Regions from separate parts of the Bradyrhizobium sp. Bra78 genome, predicted to be linked through region 2. Evidence: predicted binding sites of a transcription regulator. Region 2 holds the regulator's gene; each other region holds the start of a gene.
What was found. Region 2 encodes LexA, which represses DNA repair genes until DNA is damaged. Its sites were predicted from a motif close to TGTTCNNNNTGTGTTCNG; they were not measured.
Positions count from the first base shown of each region.

Region 1: a site for LexA is predicted at 1,929-1,946, ahead of OC450_RS15225 (DNA recombination protein RmuC). Genes of this name have one in related genera too.
Region 3: a site for LexA is predicted at 2,056-2,073, ahead of OC450_RS04750 (PA0069 family radical SAM protein). Genes of this name have one in related genera too.

Region 1 covers NZ_JALJRE010000006.1:21,343-25,840, forward strand. The annotation lists gene OC450_RS15220 (AmpG family muropeptide MFS transporter) at 1-623, opposite strand, end outside; gene OC450_RS15225 (DNA recombination protein RmuC) at 698-1,897, opposite strand; gene def (peptide deformylase) at 2,069-2,593, shown strand; gene fmt (methionyl-tRNA formyltransferase) at 2,798-3,733, shown strand; gene truA (tRNA pseudouridine(38-40) synthase TruA) at 3,733-4,470, shown strand.
Region 2 covers NZ_JALJRE010000010.1:248,293-252,790, reverse strand. The annotation lists gene OC450_RS22960 (HAD-IA family hydrolase) at 1-119, shown strand, start outside; gene OC450_RS22955 (hypothetical protein) at 252-458, shown strand; gene glp (gephyrin-like molybdotransferase Glp) at 684-1,895, shown strand; gene lexA (transcriptional repressor LexA) at 2,072-2,773, shown strand; gene OC450_RS22940 (hypothetical protein) at 3,358-3,795, shown strand; gene OC450_RS22935 (GAF domain-containing protein) at 4,022-4,498, shown strand, end outside.
Region 3 covers NZ_JALJRE010000002.1:152,708-157,205, reverse strand. The annotation lists gene OC450_RS04760 (ribonuclease HII) at 1-313, opposite strand, end outside; gene OC450_RS04755 (VOC family protein) at 391-846, opposite strand; gene OC450_RS04750 (PA0069 family radical SAM protein) at 871-2,034, opposite strand; gene OC450_RS04745 (phosphoketolase) at 2,245-4,498, shown strand, end outside.

The DNA.
Region 1 (4,498 bases), on a different contig from region 2:
ACCACATAGCCCCACATCCAGGCCGACGTGCGGGCAATGCCGGTGCTCTCGAAGCCCGAGACGATAAACAGCGCGCCCGCGGTCGAGACCAGCATGCCGATGCGATAGGCCGCGACATATGATGCCATGCCGGCGGCCTGCTCGCTCTCCGGGAGGCTTTCGACGCGGAAGGCGTCGACCACGATGTCCTGCGTTGACGACATCGTCGCGACCAGCAGCGCGCCCAGCGCGACGTAGAACGGCGAGCTTGCGGGGTCGGTGAGCGCCAGCAGCAGGATCGCGATGATCAGCAGCAGTTGCGAGAACACCAGCCAGCCGCGCCGCCGCCCGAAAGCGCGGGTGAACAGCGGCACGTGCACCGCATCCACCAGCGGCGCCCACAGGAATTTCAGCGTGTAGGGCGTGCCGACCAGCGCAAATAGCCCGATGGTCTTGAGATCGACCCCGGCCTCCCGCATCCACACCAGGAGCGTCGATCCTGACAGCGCCAGCGGCAGCCCGGAGGAGAAGCCGAGGAACAGCACGATCAGCACCCGCGGTTGCAGGTAAACGGCAAGGCTGTCGCGCCAGGAGGTGGCGGGGGCGTCGGTGCCGGCGGGCGAGGTCGCGTCGGGTGCGGTCATGGGGTGGTGTTAGCAGATTCTGGGGGCGCTGCCTCTTTCCCTCGCCCCGTTCTTGCGGGGGAGAGGGAAGTGCCTCACTCCCCCGCCTGGAGCTTCCTCGGGAACAGCTCCGGAGCACCTGTCGCCACCAGGTGCGGGCCTTCGGGCGCATCGGTCTTGCTGAAATCGAGCTCCTCGATTCTTCCTGCGCGCTTCTCGATCTTGTCGGCGGAGATCAGCACCTGGCGGACGTCCTCGTTGGCGTCGGCAAAGTGCTTCTGCAGTTTCAGCACGCGGTCGCGCAGGCGGCCGAGGTCGTCGCCGAGCTTGATCACTTCGGTGCGGATCTGGTCGGCCGCGTCGCGCATGCGCGCGTCCTTCATGATCTGCTGCATCACCTGGATCGCCAGCATCAGCAGCGAGGGCGACACCAGCACCACGCGGGCGCGGTAGGCCTTCTGGATCACGTCGTCGAAACCGTCGTGGATCTCGGCATAGACCGATTCCGACGGCACGAACATCAGCGCCATCTCCTGGGTCTCGCCGGTGACGAGGTATTTTTCCGCGATGTCGCTGACATGCTTCATCACGTCGCTGCGCAGCCGCTGCGTCGCGATCCGCTTCTCCTCGTCGGTGCGGGCGTCGTGCAGCGCGGTCATCGCTTCCAGCGGGAATTTCGCATCGATGCAGAGCGGGCGCTGGTCGGGCAGGAACACAACGCAGTCGGGCCGCTTGCCGGTCGAAAGTGTGAACTGGAATTCGTAGGCACCCTTCGGCAGACCGTCCTGGACGATCGCCTCCATCCGCGCTTGTCCGAAGGCGCCGCGCGACTGCTTGTTGGCGAGCACATCGCGCAAGGTCGTCACCTGCGTGGTGAGGTCGGTGAGGTTCTTGTGGGCGCTGTCGATGATGCCGAGCCGCTCGTGCAGCGCGCGCAGGCTCTCCATGGTGTTGCGGGTAGAGTGCTCCATGGACTGGCCGACGCGGTGGGTCACCGAATCCAGCCGCTCGTTGACCGCGCGCGCCATCTCGGCCTGGCGGCCGGCCAGCGCCTGGGTCATGGCATCGACCCGGCCCGAGGACTCGCTCTGGGCGTGCAGCATCTGGCTGATGCGCTCCTCGAGCTCGTCGGCCCGGATGGCATTCGCCATCGCGAGTTCCGCGCCGCGCCGCCCTGACCTCGCGATCACGACCGCAATCATCACCAGCAGGATGAGGACCAGGACGCCGAAGCCGATCAGCGCATCGATGGTGCGCACCGGCCAGTCGCCGAGCATGAAAATGGTCTCGTTCATGCCTGTCCTTCTAGCCGATTCGCCTGACGACACGAACGAATAGCGAACATTTATGGTTAACTACTCCCTAATTTTCATGGTTAACGAAACCTGAAGTTTTATGGTTAGCGGATCGTTAACGGAGTTCCCGGCCGGATTGACCGCATCCGGTGCGCAGCTTAAATCGCGGCCATGGCCCTCAGAGAAATCATCATCCTGCCCGACAAGCAGCTGCGTCTGGTCTCCAAGCCGATCGAGAAGGTCACGCCGGAGATCCGCAAGCTTGCCGACGACATGTTCGAAACCATGTACGACGCGCCCGGCATCGGCCTGGCGGCGATCCAGATCGCGCGGCCGCTGCGGCTCATCACCATGGATCTGGCCAAGCCGGACCAGGACGGCGAGACCAAGCCGGAGCCGCGCGTCTTCATCAATCCCGAGATCATCGCCTCCTCCGAGGATCTGTCGGTCTACGAGGAAGGCTGCCTATCGATCCCCGAATATTACGAGGAGGTCGAGCGGCCTGCCAAGGTGCGCGTGCGCTTCACCGATCTCGACGGCAAGGTGCACGAAGAGGACGCCGAAGGCCTCTACGCCACCTGCATCCAGCACGAGATCGACCATCTCAACGGCGTGCTGTTCGTCGACTATCTGTCGAAGCTCAAGCGCGACCGCGTGATCAAGAAGTTCGAGAAGGCCGCCAAGCGGGCGGAGTGAGCGATTAGTAGCCAGGCACTCCACTCTGCTCCCTCCCCCCTTGCGGGGGAGGGCAGGGGAGGGGGTAGACCAGCAAAAGGTGCTCCCGATCTGCGGAGTGCAAACAACAAGGCGCCCGCGCTCAAACCGAGAGAGCGCGTCGTGTGGCACCCCCCTCCCTAGCCCTCCCCCGCAAGGGGGGAGGGAACGTATCGAGTTCTTGTCATGCCCCTCCGTCTGATCTTCATGGGCACGCCCGATTTCTCCGTGCCGACGCTGCTCGAGCTCGTCGCGCATGGTCACGAGATTGCGGCGGTCTATACGCGCGCGCCGAAGCCGGGCGGACGGCGCGGCCTGCAATTGCAGCCGACCCCCGTCGAGGAAGCCGCGCGAAAACTCGGCGTTCCCGTGCTGACGCCGAAGACGTTGAAGACGCCCGAAGCGCTGGAACAGTTCCGCGCCTTTGACGCCGACGCGGCCGTCGTCGTCGCCTACGGCATGATCCTGCCGCAGGTCATCCTCGATGCGCCAAAGCTCGGCTGCTACAATCTGCACGCCTCGCTGCTGCCGCGCTGGCGTGGCGCAGCTCCCATCAACCGCGCGATCATGGCGGGCGATGCCGAGAGCGGTGTCATGGTGATGAAGATGGATGTCGGCCTCGACACCGGCGACGTCGCCATGGCCGAACGGCTGGCGATCACCGACACCATGACCGCAGCCGATTTGCACGACCGTCTGTCCCGGCTTGGCGCCGATCTGATGGTGCGCGCGATGGCTGCGCTCGCCCGCGGCGGACTTCAGCTCCGGAAGCAGAGCGAGGACGGCGTGACCTATGCCGCCAAGATCGACAAGGCCGAGGCGCGGATCGACTGGACGAAGCCGGCGCGCGAGGTGCTGCGCCACATCCACGGCCTGTCGCCGTTCCCCGGCGCCTGGGCCGAGCTGGCCGGGCTGAGCGAAAATGTGCGCGTAAAAATCCTGCGGTGTGAACTCGCGAAGGGTTTTGGCGCGCCGGGAGCGGTGCTCGACGACCAACTGACGATCGCCTGCGGCGAGGGCGCCATACGCGTCCTCGAGCTCCAGCGCGAAGGCAAGGCGCGCATGCAGGCCGTGGACTTCTTGCGCGGTGTGCCTCTGAAGCCGCCGATGCGGCTGGCTTGATGCCCCGCTACAAGCTCACCATCGAATATGACGGCGCGCCGTTTTTCGGCTGGCAGGTGCAGGAGACGCTGCCGTCGGTGCAAGGCGCGCTGGAGGCCGCCGTGAAGGCGATGACCGGCGCGGATCTGCGCGTCCACGGTGCGGGCCGCACCGATGCCGGCGTGCATGCGCGCGGCCAGGTTGCCCATGTCGACATCGAGAAGCAGTTTCCGCCGGGCCGTTTTCGCGACGGGCTGAACGCGCATCTGCGGCCGCATCCGATCGCGGTGCTAGAGGCCGAGATCGTGCCTGATACATTCGAGGCCCGCTTCTCGGCGGTGAAGCGCCACTACCGCTACCGCATCGTTAACACCCGCGCCAATCTCGCGCTCGATATCGGCCACGCCTGGCGCGTGCCGCGCCGGCTCGACGCCGACGCGATGCACGCAGCGGCACAACACCTGCTTGGCAAGCACGATTTCACGACGTTCCGCGACACCGAGTGTCAGGCGAAGTCGCCGGAGAAGACGCTCGACCAGCTCGACGTGATGCGCGACGGCCGCGAGGTCACCGTCGTCACCTCGGCGCGCTCTTTCCTGCACAGCCAGGTGCGCTCGATGGTCGGCTCGCTGATGTGGGTCGGCGAAGGCCGCTGGACCGCGGACGATCTCTCGGCCGCGCTTGCCGCCCGCAACCGCGCCGCCTGCGGCATCGTCGCCCCTCCGGAGGGGCTGTATCTGATGAAGGTGGACTACTGACGCCTGGTCCCTCCCTGCAGGGAGGGAG
Region 2 (4,498 bases):
TCGTGTTCTTTGATGACCTCGCCGAGAATGTCGAGGGGGCGCGAGCCCGCGGCTTGACGGCGGTCCATGTGACCTCCCCCCGCGACGTTGGAAATGCCCTCACGGCGCTGGGAATCTGACCGTTTCGGGACCTATTTCGCCTAACGGCGAGGAACCAAAAGACTTTGTGCATTTTTGTACAGAGTTCCGGGAACGAATGCCCGTCTCGGGACTCATTAGTCCGTTGGGAATTCTACATCGGATTGATCGACGTGTTGGGCAAAACCTACCTCACGAAGCAGGCCTCCCTGCTGATGAAATTCGCCAGAACCACCTCGGATTCTGACCTCTCCGCAAAATTGATCAGCAAGGCCGCCGACCTGAAATCTCAGGCCGATCCGCTGCCCGACAAGGATCAAGGTCCAAAAGCTCCCGACGTCACACTGGACGGCAGTCCGGATGGACAGGCGAGGAGCTGACCGATGCTGGCCGTGGCGCTCGCCATGATCGTCCTTGCCATGGCCACGCTTCTGCCGATCTGTCTCGTTCTCGGGACCATGCCGCGACGGGCCTGATCTCGCCCTCAAGTGCAGTGTGAGCAGCGAGCTGAGTTACGCCCGCTCAGCTGTTTTGCCTCTGCGCCCGCGCTCGGCTAGAAGACTGGCGGAACATTCGCCCGAACGCGCCGAGCAGGAGTTTTCGCCGTGGCCCTGATGCCGGTTTCTGACGCGCTTGCCGCGGTGCTGGCGGGTGCGGATCCGCTGCCGGAGGAGACGGTTTCCCTCGACAACGCCTACCATCGCGTGCTCACGCGCGACGTCGTCGCGCGGCGCACGCAGCCGCCGCAGGCAATGTCGGCGATGGACGGATACGCGGTGCGCGCGGCCGATGCCGCAACGATCGGTTCGACCCTCGCCGTGATCGGCGAGGTCGCCGCGGGCCGGCCGTTCGCAGGATCGGTCGGCGCCGGCGAGGCCGTGCGGATCTTCACCGGCGGCGTCGTTCCCGATGGCGCGGATGCCGTGGTGATCCAGGAGGACACCGTCGCTGACGGCAAGCGCATCACGATCAAGGAAGCCGCGATCTCCGGCCGGCACATCCGCCCCGCGGGCGTCGATTTCCGCGAGGGCGACGTGCTCCTGCGCAAGGGCAGCCAGCTCACCGAGCGCGACCTCGCGCTCGCCGCCGGGATGAATCACCCCCACCTCGCCGTCAGCCGCCGTCCGAAGATCGCAATCCTCGCCACCGGCGACGAGCTGGTGATGCCGGGCACCACGCCCGGTCACGGCCAGATCGTCTATTCCAACGGCTATGCCCTGCATGCGCTGGCTCGCAGCGAGGGGGCCGAAACCGTCGACCTCGGTATTGCCGCCGACGCGCTGGAGGCCACCACCGCCGGCATCCGCCGCGCGCGCGCGAGCGGCGCAGACGTCCTCATCACTACCGGCGGCGCATCGGTCGGCGACCACGATCTGGTCCAGCAGGCGCTGAGGGACGAAGCCGTCGCGATGGCCTTCTGGAAGATCGCGATGCGGCCAGGCAAGCCGATGATGCATGGACGGCTCGGCGCGATGGCTGTGATCGGCCTGCCCGGCAATCCCGTGTCGTCCTATGTGTGCGCCTTCCTGTTCATGGTGCCGCTGATTCGCGCGTTGTCGGGCCGGGCCGCAATTCATCATCACCGCGAGCGCGCCGTGCTCGGCCGCGACGTCGGCGCCAACGACCAGCGCGAGGACTATCTGCGCGCACGTCTGGAGCAGCGCGACGACGGCACGCTCGTCGCCCTTCCCGTCAGCCATCAAGATTCTTCGTTGCTTGCGAATCTCGCTGCGGCACAGGCACTTCTCGTGCGCGCACCGTTCGCGCCGAAAGCCGAGACGGGCTCGCCTTGCGAAGTGTTGCGGCTCCCCGTCTGAGCGTCCCGCCAATGCGCGTTCCGCGAACTTTGCTCTGTTCACGGTAAATTAAGCAGTTGCGGAACATGTATCGAACATATAGTGTCCGTTCATGATTTGTTTCGAGCATGTCGCGGCATATTGCTGAATTCAGCGTCTCGGAATCGAACGACATCAACCGGGGGACTTAGGTCGAGATGTTAACGCGCAAACAATACGAGCTTCTGCGGTTCATCAGTGAACGTCTGAAGGAAAGCGGCGTGCCGCCTTCTTTCGACGAGATGAAGGATGCGCTCGACTTGCGCTCGAAGTCGGGCATCCACCGCCTGATCACGGCGCTCGAGGAGCGCGGGTTCATCCGTCGCCTCCCCAACCGCGCCCGCGCGATCGAAGTCATCAAGCTGCCCGAGCTCCAGGCGGCCGCCGGCAGCCGCCGCGGCTTCACGCCGAGCGTCATCGAGGGCAACCTCGGCAAGGTCCGCGCGAGCTCAAGCCTGTCTGCCGACGAGGGCGAACGCCCCGTTGCCGTGCCGGTAATGGGCCGCATCGCGGCCGGCACGCCGATCGAGGCGTTGCAAACCCGCAGCCATACCATCAGCGTACCGCCTGACATGCTCGGCTCGGGCGAGCATTACGCGCTCGAAGTGCGCGGCGATTCCATGGTCGAGGCCGGCATCCTCGACGGCGACATGGCGCTGATCCAGCGCAACGAGAGTGCCGATACCGGCGACATCGTGGTGGCGCTGATCGACGACGAGGAAGCGACGCTCAAGCGCTTCCGCCGTCGCGGCGCCTCGATCGCGCTCGAGCCCGCCAACGCGGCCTATGAGGTGCGCATCCTGCCGCCCAACAGGGTGAAGATTCAGGGCAAGCTGATCGGCCTGTACCGGAAATACTGATACCGGAAAGTATCCGGCGCATCCGCGCTCGCATGAGCAACGATCGCCATCGACGATTGGAGCGGACGATTGTCCGCTCCCGCTGGGTAGTCTTTCTGGTTTCGCGCAGATTATCCGGCCCCTCCTCCGGCGCTTCATCCTCGGCACGCCGCATGAAGCAGCACCGCTTCGCGGCCTCAGCAGCTCGAGGAAACAGCCATGCGCCAGATCGTCTTGAGCACAGTCGCGGCGGCGCTGATCGCAGTATCAGCGTCGCAAGCCGCCGCACAACCGCCTCGCCCTGTCTGCAAAGGTGGCGGTTAGCGAACGAGCCCGCGCCGGCCGCAATGCAATCGCCTGCCGTCGCAACCGAGCTGGCATTATTCGGGATGGTCGGCCCCCTCAGGGCGCTGACACGCGCCTGCAGAATGCACGGGAAGAGGCTTTGTTCCTATTGGATTCGGGAAAGTTAATGTGATCGTGGCCTGCGGATCCCAGCCGCAGATTTGCCTACAACCAAGCAGACCGTTGCGTGCTTGAACTCTGATAGAGGCCTGCGCCTCGATAAGAGACGCGGGTCGCTGTCTTCGCAAGAGGAGCACCCGATGTGTGACTACAGCCTGCATGCCGTCGCGTCGCGCCCCGCCGAAGTCGGCGAGACGATCGTCACGACAACCTTCCGCGGCACCTCCACGCGCGGCTTTGCGTCCGCAGCCGATCCGACAGTTGCCGTCTGCCTGCTGCCGGGAACGGAGCTCGCCTTTGCCGACAACGTCCGCTACGACAATCGCTGGATCTGGACGCGCACCATCAATTCCCGCGTCGGGAAGTTCGGCAAGATCGATCCGCACATTCCCGATCGCCATCATGACGCGATCGAATTCCCCGACGGTAAATACGTGCTGGTAACGCAGCTCGTTGAAGGCCAGCACGCAACCGTGCTGCAACTGCCGGTGACGCAGCAGCCGGCCGGCGAACGCGAGCACAAGCCGCAGATCACTGCCGACAGACAGCCGACGATTACCCGGCTGCCGATCGGCTGAACACAGCCGCTTCCGGCCGCAAGGTCGGAGGCCAGGATCGAATTGCCATCGCCGGCCGTGGCCGGCGAGACGGTATGGCTTGCGCCCCGCGAAATCCGATCGGATCGACCAAGCCGTTGCGCTTTTCCCGCCGCACGAAGTTTGAGCCGCCCTGCCTGAATTTTGAACGTCCGCCACACAGCCAAATGACCGATGCTGTCAAGGCTTGAGACGGCGGACATGCTCGATGAAAACCTTCATTCGCGTCGTTGAACTCTGGGTGCCGGACCGGACGCGCATGCGGCTGGAGTTCGGTGGCGGCCTCTACGGCGAAGGGCTGTCCGCGTTCAAGGCCGTCAGCGAAGGCTTGCATTTCGGATATGACGAGGGCCTTCCCGGCAAGGCTTGGGCCTCCGGCCACCCCGTGATCCTCACCAAATTCGCCAACTCCTATTTCAAGCGTACCGATCAGGCCCTCGCAGCCGGCCTCACCTGTGGGGTGGCGGTGCCCGTGTTCGCCGGCGAATTCCTCCAGGCCGTCATGGTGCTGTTCTGCGGTGAGGAAGAGGCCCATGTCGGCGCGATCGAGCTCTGGCACAACGACCCTGACGTCTCCCACGAGATGGGGCTCGTCGACGGCTACTACGGCACCGCCGACATGTTCGAATTCAACTCCCGCCACACCAAATTTCCGCGCGGTTTCGGCCTGCCCGGGCGGACCTGG
Region 3 (4,498 bases), on a different contig from region 2:
CGCGCAGAATGTTGTCGCGATCGATCCGCGAGCGCGAGGCGACGGCGACCGAGACCTGCGCGGTGGCGCAGATCTTGTCGAACAGCCTTTCGCGCTGCTCCGCCGTCAGCCGCTTGGAATCGTCGATGCCGCGCGGGATGCGGTCGGGGTCGAGAATTACCGCGGCCGCCACCACGGGACCGGCGAGCGGCCCGCGGCCGGCCTCGTCGCAGCCGGCGACCGGCCAGACGCCGCGCTTGATCAGCGCCCGCTCGCGGCGGAAGCTTGGCGCGGCCTTCTTGACTGGCTTGTTGGCGGACTTGTCCCGAATCATGGCCGGGATCGTGCGCAAGCGACATGGCCTGCGCAACGGGGAACCTCGGACAATTCCCGTTATTCAGATCAGCCGCCCTACTCGGCCAGATGCCCCCGCCGGTCCTCGCCGACCTCGATGCCGGGCGCGACCACGACCTCCCAGGGATGGCCGTCGGGATCGGCAAAATAGCCGGAATAGCCGCCATAGTCGGTCTCATGTGCGGCCTTCAGCAGCACCGCTCCCTTGTCGACGGCGAAGGCCAGCACGCTGTCCACCTCGTCGCGCGCGCGACAGTTCCAGGCGAGCGTGATGCCTCGGAAGGTCGATGGCCTCGGCTGGTCCGGCAATTCGGCATCGGCCGCGAGCTCGCACCACGGAAACAGCGCGAGCACGGGGCCACCGGTATCGTAGAACGCAACGGCATCGCCAGTTGCCTTCAGTCGGCGCGAGAAGCCGAGCGCATCGTAAAAGGAGATGCTGGCGCGGATGTCGCCGACGCCGAGCGTGATGACGGTGAGCCGCGGCACCGGGGCCGGAAGTTTTTGACTCACGCTGAGCCTCCGTCCACTTCCCGCTCAGAACAGGCTGAGCTGATCGCCGTTCCGCTTCGGCTTGGCAAAATGGTCCGTCGTCAGCCTAGAGCGCCGCTTGTTGAGACCTAGCCTGTCGCAGGCGATCTCGAAGCGGCGGCCGATGGTCCAGGCCATCGGTCCGGTGCCCTTCATCCGCTCGCCCCATTTCGCATCGTAGTCGCGGCCGCCGCGCATATCGCGGATCAGGGTGAAGACGTGGCGGTAGCGGTCCGGATAGTTGGCCATCAGCCATTCGCGGAAGAGGTCGCGCACCTCCAGCGGCAGCCGCAGCAGCACGTAGGAGGCTTCCTTGACGCCGGCATGGGCGGCGGCATCCAGGATGCGCTCGATCTCGGAGTCGTTCAGCGCGGGGATCACGGGCGCGACCATCACCGTTGTCGGGATGCCGGCCTCGGAGAGCTGCTTCAGCGCCTCCAGCCGCTTCGGCGGCGTCGACGCCCGCGGCTCCATGGTGCGCGCCAGCTTCGGATCGAGCGAGGTGACGGAGATCCCGACCTTGGCGAGGTTGCGCCTGGCCATGCGCGCGAGAATATCGATGTCGCGCACGACCAGCGCCGACTTGGTGACGATGCCGACGGGATGGCCGGCGCGCTCCAGCACCTCGAGAATGCCGCGCATGATTTTGCGCTCGCGCTCGATCGGCTGATAGGGATCGGTGTTGGTGCCGATCGCGATCATCCGCGGCTCGTAGCCGGGCGCCGCAAGCTCCTTCTCGAGCAGCGAAGGCGCCTCGGGCTTCACGAACAGCTTCGACTCGAAGTCGAGCCCCGGGGACAGGCCGAGATAGGCATGGGTCGGCCGCGCGAAGCAATAGACGCAGCCGTGCTCGCAGCCGCGATAGGGATTGATCGAGCGGTCGAAGCCGATGTCGGGGGATTCGTTGCGGGTGATCACCTTGCGCGAGGTGTCGACGCCGACAATGGTCTTGAACGGCGGCAGCTCTTCCAGGCTCTGCCAGCCGTCGTCGAAGGCGACGCGGGCCTCGGCCTCATAGCGGCCGCTGGCGTTGGACTGCGCGCCCCGCCCTCGCCTGCGCTGCTTGTCGATGGCAACAGCGAGCTCTGGGAAATCGGAAAGCGCACCCGTCGGCTCGGAGGGCGCCGTGACCGGCGGGTGCTTGAGAGCATGAGAGGATGCTGGACTCATGAAGCCAAGATAGCACGCCAAAGGAACAAATCAAGAACACAAACAAAAAACTGCAAAACAACCCCATGCACAGTAGCCGCCTAAATTTGCGGCGGGCGTCCTTGACCTCACGCAACACGCCCGTCGTGTCGATTTCGTTTGATGCCGGCCAGGGATCAATCGCCGCAGATCAATGTTGGTGACAATCGCTGGGTGAAGGTCGGCAAGAACATGACAAATCAACGACAATCGGCCGCGGCGAGCGGCGACCTCGATCTACTCGATCGCTACTGGCGCGCCGCGAACTACCTCTCCGTCGGGCAAATCTACCTGCTCGACAACCCGCTGCTGCGCGAGCCCTTGCGGCCCGAGCACATCAAGCCGCGTTTGCTCGGCCATTGGGGCACGACGCCCGGCCTGAACTTCATCTACGTCCATCTCAACCGCGCCATCCGCGCGCTGGACCTGAGCGTGCTCTATGTCTGCGGCCCCGGCCATGGCGGGCCGGGCATGGTCGCCAACACCTATCTCGAGGGCAGCTACAGCGAGATCTATCCTGATATCGCGCGCGATACGGACGGGTTGCGCAAGCTGTTCCGGCAGTTCTCCTTCCCCGGCGGCATTCCGAGCCACGTAGCGCCGGAAACGCCGGGGTCGATCCACGAAGGCGGCGAGCTTGGCTACGCGCTGGTGCACGCCTATGGCGCGGCATTCGACAATCCCGACCTGATCGTCGCCTGTGTCGTTGGTGACGGCGAGGCCGAGACCGGCCCGCTCGCGGCCTCCTGGCACTCCAACAAATTCCTCAATCCCGTCCATGACGGCGCGGTGCTGCCGATCCTGCATCTCAACGGCTACAAGATCGCCAACCCGACTGTGCTCGGGCGGATGCGCGACGAAGAAATCCGCGACCTGTTCCGCGGGCTCGGCCACGAGCCGCTATTCGTCGAGGGCGACGATCCCAGGCTGATGCACCAGGCCATGGCCGATGCGCTCGATGTCGCGTTCGCCAGCATCCGCTCGATCCAGCAGCACGCCCGCGACGGCCGCAACAGCGTCGAGCGGCCGCGCTGGCCGATGATCGTGCTGCGCAGCCCGAAGGGCTGGACGGGCCCGAAAGAGGTCGAAGGCAAGAAGGTCGAAGGCTTCTGGCGTGCGCATCAGGTGCCGGTCGCAGGCTGCCGCGAGAATCCGGCGCATCTGAATATCCTCGAAGACTGGATGCGCAGCTACGAGCCGGAAAAGCTGTTCGATGCCGGCGGCGCACTCATCCCCGAGCTCCAGGCACTGGCGCCCGAAGGCATCCGCCGCATGGGCGCCAACCCGCACGCCAATGGCGGCCTCCTGAAGAAGGAGCTGAAGCTGCCGGATTTTCGCAGCTTTGCGGCCGAGGTACCGCAGCCCGGCGCCGTTACCGGCGAAGCAACCCGCGAACTCGGCAAATTCCTGCGCGACGTCATCCGCCTCAACGCCGAGGCGCGTAACTTCCGTATCATGGGCCCGGACGAGACCGCGTCAAACCGGCTGGACGCGGTGTTCGAGGCGACCGAACGCGTCTGGATGGAGCCGATCGAATCTTACGACGTGCATCTCGCGCAGGACGGACGCGTGATGGAAGTCCTGAGCGAGCATCTCTGCCAGGGTTGGCTGGAAGGCTATCTGCTCACGGGCCGGCACGGCTTCTTCTCCTGCTACGAGGCCTTCATCCACATCGTGGATTCCATGTTCAACCAGCACGCCAAATGGCTGAAGGTGACGCGGCATCTGCCGTGGCGGCGCCCGATCGCCTCGCTCAACTATCTGCTGACCTCGCATGTCTGGCGACAGGACCACAACGGCTTCAGCCATCAGGATCCCGGCTTCGTCGACTTCGTCGCCAACAAGAAGGCCGATATCGTCCGCATCTATTTTCCGCCGGATGCCAATACGCTGCTCTGGATCGCCGATCACTGCCTGCGCACCTATGACCGCGTCAACGTGATCGTCGCCGGCAAGCAGCCCGCGCCGCAATGGCTCTCGATGGAAGCAGCGGCCCCCCATTGCGATGCCGGCATCGGCATCTGGACCTGGGCCGGCACGGAGGACGCGAGCAGCGAGCCCGATTTGGTGATGGCCTGCGCCGGCGACGTGCCGACGCTGGAGACGCTCGCCGCCGTCGACCTTCTGCGCAAGACGCTGCCCGATTTGAAGATCCGGGTCGTCAACGTCGTCGACCTGATGACGCTTCAGCCCAAGGAGCAGCATCCTCATGGTCTTTCCGATCGCGACTTCGACAGCCTGTTCACGCGCGACAAACCGGTGGTGTTCGCCTATCACGGCTATCCTCACCTGATCCACCGGCTGACCTATAACCGCACCAACCATGCCGGCCTGCACGTCCGCGGCTTCATCGAAGAAGGCACCACGACCACGCCGTTCGACATGGTCGTGCTCAACGAGCTCGACCGCTATCACCTCGCGATCGAGGCGATCGAACGCGTGCCGG